3 regions of the Pseudomonas sp. LBUM1662 genome follow, and region 1 is predicted to be linked to each of the others. Evidence: predicted binding sites of a transcription regulator. Region 1 holds the regulator's gene; each other region holds the start of a gene.

Region 1 (3,276 bases):
ATCGACGTGGTGACGTCGGTGGGCAACCTGGCCTACTTCGAGCAACTGCAGACTGCGGGCGACACCAAGCCTGTTCAGGGCTGGGGCGTAACTATCCAGTACCACGCCTCGCAAAACCGCGTTGTGCTGATCGACAAGGCAAAAGTTGTCGACAAGGACAACAACGTTACCCAAGGCGAAAAAATCGTCTACGACACCCAGAAAAAGCTTGCGAGCGCCGGGCGTGCTACGGGCAGCAAGGTCACCGAGGCGCGTCCGCGTATCGACATGGTGATCCAGCCGAAGCCGAAAAACGACGCGAAAAAGGCTCAGTAATGGCAACTCTTAAAGCTCAGCATCTGGCCAAGAGCTACAAGAGCCGCCAGGTCGTGCGTGACGTCAGCCTGTCCATCGACAGCGGTCAAATCGTCGGCCTGCTGGGCCCTAACGGCGCCGGCAAGACCACCTGCTTCTACATGATTGTCGGCCTGGTGCAGGCCGATCAGGGTCGCGTACTGATCGACGATCTGGACGTCAGCCACCAGCCGATGCACGGTCGTGCAAAGGCGGGTATCGGCTATCTTCCGCAAGAAGCGTCGATCTTCCGCAAACTCTCGGTGGCCGATAACATCATGGCCATTCTCGAGACCCGCAAGGAACTCGACAAGGCCGATCGTCGCAAAGAGCTGGAAAGCCTGCTGCAGGAATTCCACATCAGCCACATCCGCGACAACCTCGGCATGAGCCTGTCCGGTGGTGAACGCCGCCGTGTGGAAATCGCCCGGGCACTGGCCACCAACCCGAAATTCATCCTGCTCGACGAACCTTTCGCCGGTGTGGACCCGATTTCGGTGGGCGACATCAAACAGATCATCTACCACCTCAAGGCCAAAGGCATTGGCGTGCTGATCACTGACCACAACGTCCGTGAAACCCTGGATATCTGCGAAACCGCCTACATCGTCAACGATGGACAGCTGATTGCCGAAGGTGACTCCGCCACCATCCTGGCCAACGAACTGGTCAAGGAAGTGTATCTGGGCCACGAGTTCCGCCTGTAAGCGCTGACGTGTCTGGCTGGTTGTCCGAGCGCTTGTCTCGATAAAAAATCAATACTTTTTTATTGTTACAGCGCTCTAGGCAAACGCTGCAGTTTCGGGCATATAATTTGCTTATGTTTGGCGCTCCGGCGCCCTGTAGTGGATGGCGCATGTGCGCCGGCGAATAAGGTGTTAAGCCCCTGCCATGAAACCATCGCTAGTCTTGAGAATGGGCCAGCAGCTGACGATGACACCGCAGCTGCAACAGGCCATCCGCCTGCTCCAATTGTCGACCCTGGACCTGCAACAGGAAATCCAGGAGGCCCTGGAGTCCAATCCGATGCTCGAACGCCAGGAAGAAGGCGACGACTTCGATAACGCCGACCCCTTGGCCGACAAAGCCGAACAGCTCCCCAACGCCGATGTTTCGGAACCCTCCTACCAGGAAACCGCCCCAACGGTGGATAACCTTGAGGAAGGTGACTGGAACGAGCGCATTCCCAACGAATTGCCTGTCGATACCGCCTGGGAAGACGTCTACCAGACCAGCGCCAGCAGCCTGCCGAGCAATGATGACGACGAGTGGGATTTCACCACGCGCACATCGGCCGGCGAGAGCCTGCAAAGCCACCTGTTATGGCAACTGAACCTGGCACCGATGTCCGACACCGATCGCCTGATCGCCGTGACCCTGATCGACTGCATCAACAATCAGGGTTACCTGGACGAAACCCTCGAGGAAATCCTCGAGGCCTTCGATCCGGAGCTGGACATCGAACTGGACGAGATCGAAGCCGTCCTGCACCGCATCCAGCAATTCGAACCGGCCGGCATCGGCGCCCGCAATCTGGGCGAATGCCTGCTGCTGCAACTGCGCCAGCTGCCCGCCAAGACGCCTTGGCTGGCCGAGGCCAAGCGCTTGGTCACCGACTACATCGATTTGCTCGGCAGCCGCGACTACAGCCAGTTGATGCGCCGCATGAAGCTCAAGGAAGATGAACTGCGCCAGGTGATCGAACTGGTCCAGAGCCTCAACCCGCGTCCGGGCTCGCAGATCGAGTCCAGTGAAGCCGAATACGTCGTCCCTGACGTGATCGTGCGCAAGGACAACGAGCGCTGGCTGGTCGAGCTGAACCAGGAATCAGTGCCACGCCTGCGGGTCAACGCCCAATACGCCGGTTTCGTGCGCCGCGCCGACACCAGCGCCGACAACACCTTCATGCGCAATCAGTTGCAAGAGGCCCGCTGGTTCATCAAGAGCCTGCAAAGCCGCAACGAAACACTGATGAAAGTGGCCACCCAGATCGTCGAGCATCAGCGCGGCTTCCTGGAATACGGCGACGAAGCGATGAAGCCCCTGGTGCTGCATGACATCGCCGAAGCGGTGGGCATGCACGAGTCGACGATTTCCCGGGTGACCACGCAGAAATTCATGCATACCCCTCGGGGCATATATGAACTGAAATACTTTTTCTCGAGCCATGTCAGCACCTCCGAAGGCGGTGAATGCTCGTCCACAGCGATCCGCGCGATCATCAAAAAACTGGTTGCCGCGGAAAATCAGAAAAAGCCGTTGAGTGACAGCAAGATCGCTGGTTTACTGGAGGCACAAGGCATTCAGGTGGCTCGCCGCACCGTCGCCAAGTACCGCGAATCCCTCGGGATCGCGCCTTCGAGCGAACGCAAGCGGTTGATGTAGAGCCACGCCACAGCGTTCCAGTGGTAGATCATCTGATCTACCGCTTTATGCACTGGCAACGAAGGAGAAGCTGTATGCAAGTCAACATCAGTGGACACCAACTGGAAGTGACCGAACCTCTTCGCACCTACATCGGCGAAAAACTCCAACGATTAGAGAGGCATTTCGACAAGATCACCAACGTGCAGGTCACGATGACGGTCGAAAAGCTCAAGCAGAAAATCGAAGCCACGCTGCATATTCCCGGCAATGAAGTGGTCGCCAACGCGGAGCATACCGATATGTATGCGGCGATCGACGCGCTGACCGACAAGCTCGATAAACAACTCAAAAAGCATAAGGAAAAGACCCAAAGCCTCCTCCAGGGCGCGACCGGTCGTTAACACTCCCAACCCATGATCCGACTTGAAAGCATCCTGACCCCCGGCCGTTCCCTCGTGAACGTGCCGGGCGGCAGCAAAAAGAAAGCCCTCGAGCAAATTGCCAACCTTATCCATAAAGAAGTCCCGGATCTGGAGATGCAAGATGTCTTCGAGGCTCTGATTGCCCGTGAAAAAC
Region 2 (3,276 bases), 1.3 Mb from region 1:
TGGTAGTGATTTAAGTACTTAAAGCGATTGCAGCACCTGTGACGCGCGCTTCCACCACGGCGTATTGACCGCTCGCTTTGGCCGTTCACCATCCGCAAGCATGTGCGGAACATCCTGCAACCGAATCCACGGCTGATTATTCCAGTGCAGCAAACTCAATGACATCTCCGGCCAGTTCAACAGACTCAGGACCGGGCGTTCGCTTGACGTCGGTTGTTGGGCGTCTCTGAGGGCTGGCACTACGTCGTGTGTTAGCCACTCGCGCAGACCTCGGTATTCGGGGCAGTAGTGGTAGACCAGCAGGGCGTAGACGCCGGATTCGCTGATCAGCAGGGTGTTTTCGAGGGTGCCGTGGATGACGACTCGCGCGGATTGATGTTGATCGGGATCGAGTTTTCGGACGGCGCGTTCGTCGAGGAAAAGGCGAAGCAGACGGCCCAGGTCTCGGGCGCTGAACCAAGGCTGGTTTTCGATCAACAGCGCGTGGAGGTGGAGTTTGTGGCGGGTGAAGACGTGAGGGATTAGATAGTTTTCATTCATGGTGCATTCTCGGGGTCGAGTGAAGAAAACTGCTTCTGATCGTCGCCAAACGAAAAGGGTGGCAGCTATGCGCGGGTTGGCGAACCGGTGACACCCGAGAACCGGCAGACCCGAGGGTCTCCCACGCATAGCCGCCATAATTCGTGATGGGAATAAATTCCTCGGTCGAATGTGGTCGCGGTGCGTCGGGGTCTTCCAGGTCGCCAAACCCAGTGCTGAATATTCAGCTGGGGATGAGCTTAGGAACCTAGGCTTCGCGGCGCTATCGGACGGCGGTGGTGATCTTTGTAGGACGTTGCCGAGATGGTGGCGGGGCGGAAGATCAAAAGATCGCAGCCTGCGGCAGCTCCTACAGGGGAGTGGTCTGTCCAGTGTGGGATGGCTGGACGACCGAGGTGACTTCATTCGCGAGCAAGCCCGCTCCCACATTGGATCCGGTTTCAAAGTGGGAATTGCGGGGTTACTCGGTGGGCGGGTTCAGCTTCGCTTCCAGCTCGGCGACCTTTGCTTCGAGGCTTTCCAGCCGTGCCCGGGTCCGTGCGAGGACAACCATCTGGCTATCAAACTCTTCACGACTCACCAGGTCCAGCTTGCTGAAGCCGCTCTGCAGCAGCGCCTTGAACTGGCTTTCGATTTCGCTTTTCGGCAATGGGGTTTCGCCGCTGAAGAGGCGGGAGGCGGTGCCGGTCAGGGCGTCGAGGAAATCTTTGGGTGCGAGCATGGGAAATGTCCTGTCAACAATGGCGGGCAGTGTATCACGCAGTGTCTATAGTCAATTCCGACAGCAGGGATGCACGCTTTTCGCGCATGTGGGTGGACGGCCGCGCACTGTTGTTGTGCGTAACCGTCGGGCCGTTTGAGGGAAGTGGCTGTCGGAATCGGTCAAGGGATTGAATTCAGTGGGTTTTGGCGAGATGGCAAGCTTTCTGCTTAGTCGGTAGTGACCCATGCACTGATGCAGTCGCTGTGACGAATGCAGTGCGCCAAGCGGAACGGGGGAAGTGTTTCGTGCGGAGTGGTAGCAGGCGTCGGACGGGCAATCAAAGGCCGACGATGCGTTACAAAGCCAGGCACTGCGCTTAGACTTGAGACGGGTTTGTTTTCCTGGGGCAAGTCCACCAATTCGGGAGAGAGTTTTCATGAAGCTAGTCACTGCCATCATCAAGCCGTTCAAGTTGGACGACGTGCGCGAGTCGCTGTCCGAGATCGGCGTGCAGGGCATTACCGTTACTGAAGTCAAAGGCTTCGGTCGGCAGAAGGGTCACACCGAGCTGTATCGCGGCGCGGAGTACGTGGTCGATTTTCTGCCCAAGGTGAAGATCGATGTCGCCATTGACGACAAGGATCTGGACCGGGTTATCGAGGCGATAACCAAGGCTGCCAACACCGGCAAGATCGGTGACGGCAAGATCTTCGTGGTCAATCTGGAACAGGCGATTCGCATCCGTACCGGCGAAACCGATACCGACGCGATTTAAACGCCGCCACAAACCCAACGCCCCAGGAGAAAACAATATGACTCTGCGTAAATTCGCAGGGCTAGGAGCCCTGTTGTCCCTCGTAATGCCCAGCCTGGCTATGGCGGCAGACGAAGTGGCGGCCCCAGTCCTCAATTCCGGCGATACCGCCTGGATGCTGACCTCGACAGCCCTCGTGCTGTTCATGACCATTCCCGGCCTCGCGCTGTTCTACGGCGGCATGGTTCGCTCCAAAAACATTCTTTCCGTGATGATGCAGTGCTTCGCCATTACCGGTCTGATCAGCATTCTGTGGGTCATTTATGGCTACAGCATCGCGTTCGACACCACCGGCATGGAGCAGGGCGTCGTCAACTTCAACTCGTTCTTCGGCGGCATGGGCAAGGCATTCCTCGCCGGTGTCACGCCTTCGAGCCTGACCGGCCCCGCGGCGCTGTTCCCTGAGGCGGTGTTCATCACCTTCCAGATGACCTTCGCCATCATCACCCCTGCGCTGATCGTCGGTGCCTTCGCCGAGCGGATGAAGTTCTCCGCCATGCTGATCTTCATGGGCGTGTGGTTCACACTGGTTTACGCACCGATTGCGCACATGGTCTGGTCCGGCAACGGCGGCCTGATGTGGGACTGGGGCGTGCTCGACTTCGCTGGTGGCACCGTGGTGCACATCAACGCCGGTGTGGCCGGTCTGGTTGCGTGCATCGTGCTCGGCAAGCGCAAAGGCTTCCCGACCACGCCGATGGCGCCGCACAACCTCGGTTACACCCTGATGGGCGCCGCAATGCTGTGGGTGGGCTGGTTCGGTTTCAACGCCGGTTCCGCTGCTGCGGCCAACGGCACCGCCGGTATGGCGATGCTGGTCACCCAGATCGCAACCGCCGCTGCTGCACTGGGCTGGATGTTCGCCGAGTGGATCACCCACGGCAAACCAAGTGCACTGGGTATCGCTTCGGGTGTCGTGGCCGGTCTGGTCGCCATCACCCCGGCCGCTGGCACCGTGGGCCCGATGGGCGCGCTGGTCATCGGCCTGGCAGCGGGCGTGGTGTGCTTCTTCTGCGCCACCACCCTGAAACGCAAACTCGGCTATGACGATTCCCTGGACGCCTTCGGTGTGCACGGTATCGGCGGTATCCTCGGCGCGATCCTGACCGGTGTGTTCGCCGCACCGTCCCTGGGTGGCTTCGGCACCGTTACCGACATCGCCGCTCAAGTCTGGATTCAGTGCAAAGGTGTGGGCTTCACGGTGATCTACACCGCGATC
Region 3 (3,276 bases), 2.7 Mb from region 1:
TCATCCTGCATACTTCGTTGTCGGGTGTATTCAATCAGGCAATGGTCAAGAAGGTCGGTGCGGATGACTTCCTTGCCAAATTCCGTCCTGATGACCTGGCATCCCGGGTAGTCGACCGGATCAAAGCAGCAGATATCAGCTAGGGGCCTTCTGTCCCTGGTGGTTAACACGATTTAAGAGGCGGCATCTTTGTCTACGGGTAATTTGGATTTCGAACAGTTCCGGGTATTCCTGGAAAAAGCCTGTGGCATTTTGCTCGGTGAAAACAAGCAGTACCTGGTCTCGAGCCGTCTCAACAAACTGATGGAGCAGCAAGGTATCAAGTCCCTGGGTGAGCTGGTCCAGCGCATCCAGACCCAGCCACGCAGCGGTTTGCGCGAGATGGTGGTGGATGCCATGACCACCAACGAAACCCTGTGGTTTCGTGACACCTATCCGTTTGAAGTCTTGAAGAACAAGGTGCTGCCCGAAGCGATCAAGGCGGCCCCCGGCCAGCGTCTGCGGATCTGGTCGGCGGCGTGTTCGTCGGGTCAGGAACCGTATTCGCTGTCGATGTCCATCGATGAGTTCGAACGCGTCAACATGGGCCAGTTGAAGATGGGGGCGCAGATTGTGGCCACCGACTTGTCCGGCACCATGCTGACCAATTGCAAGACCGGCGAGTACGACAGCCTGGCCATCGGCCGTGGTCTGTCGCCCGAGCGCCTTCAGCGTTATTTCGACCCGAAAGGGCCGGGACGCTGGGCGATCAAGGCGCCGATCAAGAGCCGCGTGGAGTTTCGCTCGTTCAACCTGCTGGACAGCTACGCGGCCTTGGGCAAGTTCGACATCGTGTTCTGCCGCAACGTGCTGATCTACTTCTCCGCCGAGGTGAAGAAAGACATCCTGTTGCGCATTCACAGCACGCTCAAGCCGGGCGGATATCTGTTCCTCGGCGCCTCCGAAGCGCTGAACGGTTTGCCGGATCATTACCAGATGGTCCAGTGCAGCCCGGGGATCATTTACCAGGCGAAGTGATTCGTTGGCAGCATCAAAAAAACGGGAGCCCTCAGCGGCTCCCGTTTTTTTTTTGCATGATGTCTCATCCCGCCGCATTACCTGTAGGAGCGAGGCTTGCCCGCGAAGGCGATGTGTCAGACACATTATTGCTGACTGATACATCGCCTTCGCGGGCAAGCCTCGCTCCTACAGTGGTCGGTGTGGCTCGTGACAAGCGGCAGAAAAGCGGCAGACGGCGGAAATCGGTTGCCGCTTTTCTGGCATTGCCGCCTTGCCACTGCCCGCAAAGCCCCGGTTTCCGGGCTTTTTTGAATTGGCACGCGGCTTGCTATGTCTCTGTTACGAAAAATCAGGTCACCCGAAGGTTTCCCGACATGAGCATCAGCTTCGATAAAGCGCTCGGTATCCACGAACAAGCCCTGGGCTTCCGCGCGCAGCGTGCCGAAGTCCTGGCCAACAACATCGCCAACGCCGACACCCCGAACTACAAGGCTCGGGACCTGGAGTTCTCCAAGGTGCTTGCCGCACAGAACGAGAAATCCAAGGGCGGCACGTTTGCCTTGAACATGACCAACAGCCGCCATATCGAGGCCGAAGGCCTGGGCAATGGCGACGAGTCGCTGATGTATCGCACGCCGATGCAGCCGTCGATCGACCAGAACACCGTGGACGCCCAACTGGAACAGTCGAACTACGCGGAAAACGCCGTCGGCTTCCAGGCCAGCTTCACCCTGCTCAACAGCAAATTCAAAGGGCTGATGTCAGCCCTGCGCGGAGAGTAATTCATGTCTCTATCCAGTGTTTTCAACATTGCCGGTAGCGGCATGAGCGCCCAGACCACGCGCTTGAACACCGTGGCCTCGAACATCGCCAACGCCGAAACCGTCTCGTCGAGCATCGACCAGACCTATCGCGCCCGTCACCCGGTGTTCGCCACCATGTTCCAGGGCGGCCAGAGCGGCGGCAGCGATTCGCTGTTCCAGAGCCAGGACGCCGCCGGACAAGGCGTGCAAGTGCTGGGCGTGGTCGAAGACCAGAGCAACCTTGAGGCGCGCTACGAGCCGAACCATCCGGCCGCCGACGCCAAGGGCTACGTCTACTACCCGAACGTCAACGTCGTCGAAGAAATGGCCGACATGATTTCCGCCAGTCGTTCGTTCCAGACCAACGCCGAAATGATGAACACCGCCAAAACCATGATGCAGAAGGTCCTGACCCTCGGTCAGTGATAAGGGGCGACTCAGATGAGTGTTACCGATACCACCAGCGGCGTGAACATCAAGGACGTCCTGGCCAATTCTTCGGTCAAGACCAATACCACCAGCAGCGACGGCCTGGCCTCGGCAACCAACAGCGCCACTGGCAAAAAGGCGTTGGGCAAGGATGCGTTCCTGCAATTGCTGGTCACCCAGCTGAAGAACCAGAACCCGCTCGAGCCGCAGGACAACGGTGACTTCGTGGCTCAGCTGGCACAGTTCAGTAGCCTGGAAGGCATCACCACGCTGAACGATACGGTCAGCGGCATTGCCGGCAACTACAACTCGTCGCAAGCGCTGCAAGCGTCTTCGCTGGTGGGCCGTTCGGTGGTCGCGCAGACCGACACCGCGGTCGTCGATACCTCCAAGAGCTTCAACGGCACGGCGGTGGTACCGGCATCGGTGGATCCGGTCACGATCAAGATCACTGACGCCGATGGCAAAGTGGTCCGCACCATCGATATGGGCAGCCAGAAGGCCGGCAACGCCAGCTTCATCTGGGACGGCAAGAACGATGCGGGCGAAGTGGCCAAGGCCGGCACTTACAAATTTGCCGCCACCGCCACTTACGACAGCAAGGCGACCTCGCTGGTGACTTACCTGCCGGCAACCGTCAACAGCGTGACCATCAGCCAGACCGGCGGTGAGTTGATGCTGAACCTGGCAGGCCTGGGCAGTGTTGCCCTGTCCAAAGTACAGACCATTGGTATATAGAGCCGACTAACACGGCACAAAGGAGTGGAATATGTCTTTCAATATCGGCCTTAGCGGTCTCTATGCAGCCAACAAACAACTGGACGTGACCGGCAACAACATCGCCAACGTCGCGACCACCGGTTTCAAATCGTCCCGTGCAGAATTCGAAGACGTGTACTCGGCCACTCGCCTGGGTACCGGCAGCAAGACCGTCGGTAACGGCGTGCGTCTGGCCAACGTTGCCCAGCAGTTCGGTCAGGGCGACGTGAACAACACCGGCAACGTGTTGGACATGGGCATCCAGGGCAATGGTTTCTTCATCCTC

The links. The regulator sigma-54, encoded in region 1, starts transcription at its own class of promoters, with help from an activator protein. The targets are predictions, from matches to a motif close to ANTGGCATNNANNTTGCTNT.
Positions count from the first base shown of each region.
Region 2: the regulator sigma-54 is predicted to act here: its motif matches at 1,454-1,473, upstream of glnK (P-II family nitrogen regulator).
Region 3: the regulator sigma-54 is predicted to act here: its motif matches at 1,312-1,331, upstream of flgB (flagellar basal body rod protein FlgB).

Region 1 covers NZ_CP166793.1:1,042,399-1,045,674, reverse strand. The annotation lists gene lptA (lipopolysaccharide transport periplasmic protein LptA) at 1-315, shown strand, start outside; gene lptB (LPS export ABC transporter ATP-binding protein) at 315-1,040, shown strand; gene ACA049_RS04485 (RNA polymerase factor sigma-54) at 1,225-2,718, shown strand; gene hpf (ribosome hibernation-promoting factor, HPF/YfiA family) at 2,793-3,101, shown strand; gene ptsN (PTS IIA-like nitrogen regulatory protein PtsN) at 3,114-3,276, shown strand, end outside.
Region 2 covers NZ_CP166793.1:6,499,913-6,503,188, reverse strand. The annotation lists gene ACA049_RS29720 (HigA family addiction module antitoxin) at 1-22, shown strand, start outside; gene ACA049_RS29715 (BRO-N domain-containing protein) at 19-540, opposite strand; gene ACA049_RS29710 (accessory factor UbiK family protein) at 1,001-1,261, opposite strand; gene glnK (P-II family nitrogen regulator) at 1,680-2,018, shown strand; gene ACA049_RS29700 (ammonium transporter) at 2,056-3,276, shown strand, end outside.
Region 3 covers NZ_CP166793.1:5,089,787-5,093,062, reverse strand. The annotation lists gene ACA049_RS23040 (chemotaxis protein CheV) at 1-143, shown strand, start outside; gene cheR (protein-glutamate O-methyltransferase CheR) at 190-1,017, shown strand; gene flgB (flagellar basal body rod protein FlgB) at 1,374-1,781, shown strand; gene flgC (flagellar basal body rod protein FlgC) at 1,785-2,228, shown strand; gene flgD (flagellar hook assembly protein FlgD) at 2,244-2,969, shown strand; gene flgE (flagellar hook protein FlgE) at 3,001-3,276, shown strand, end outside.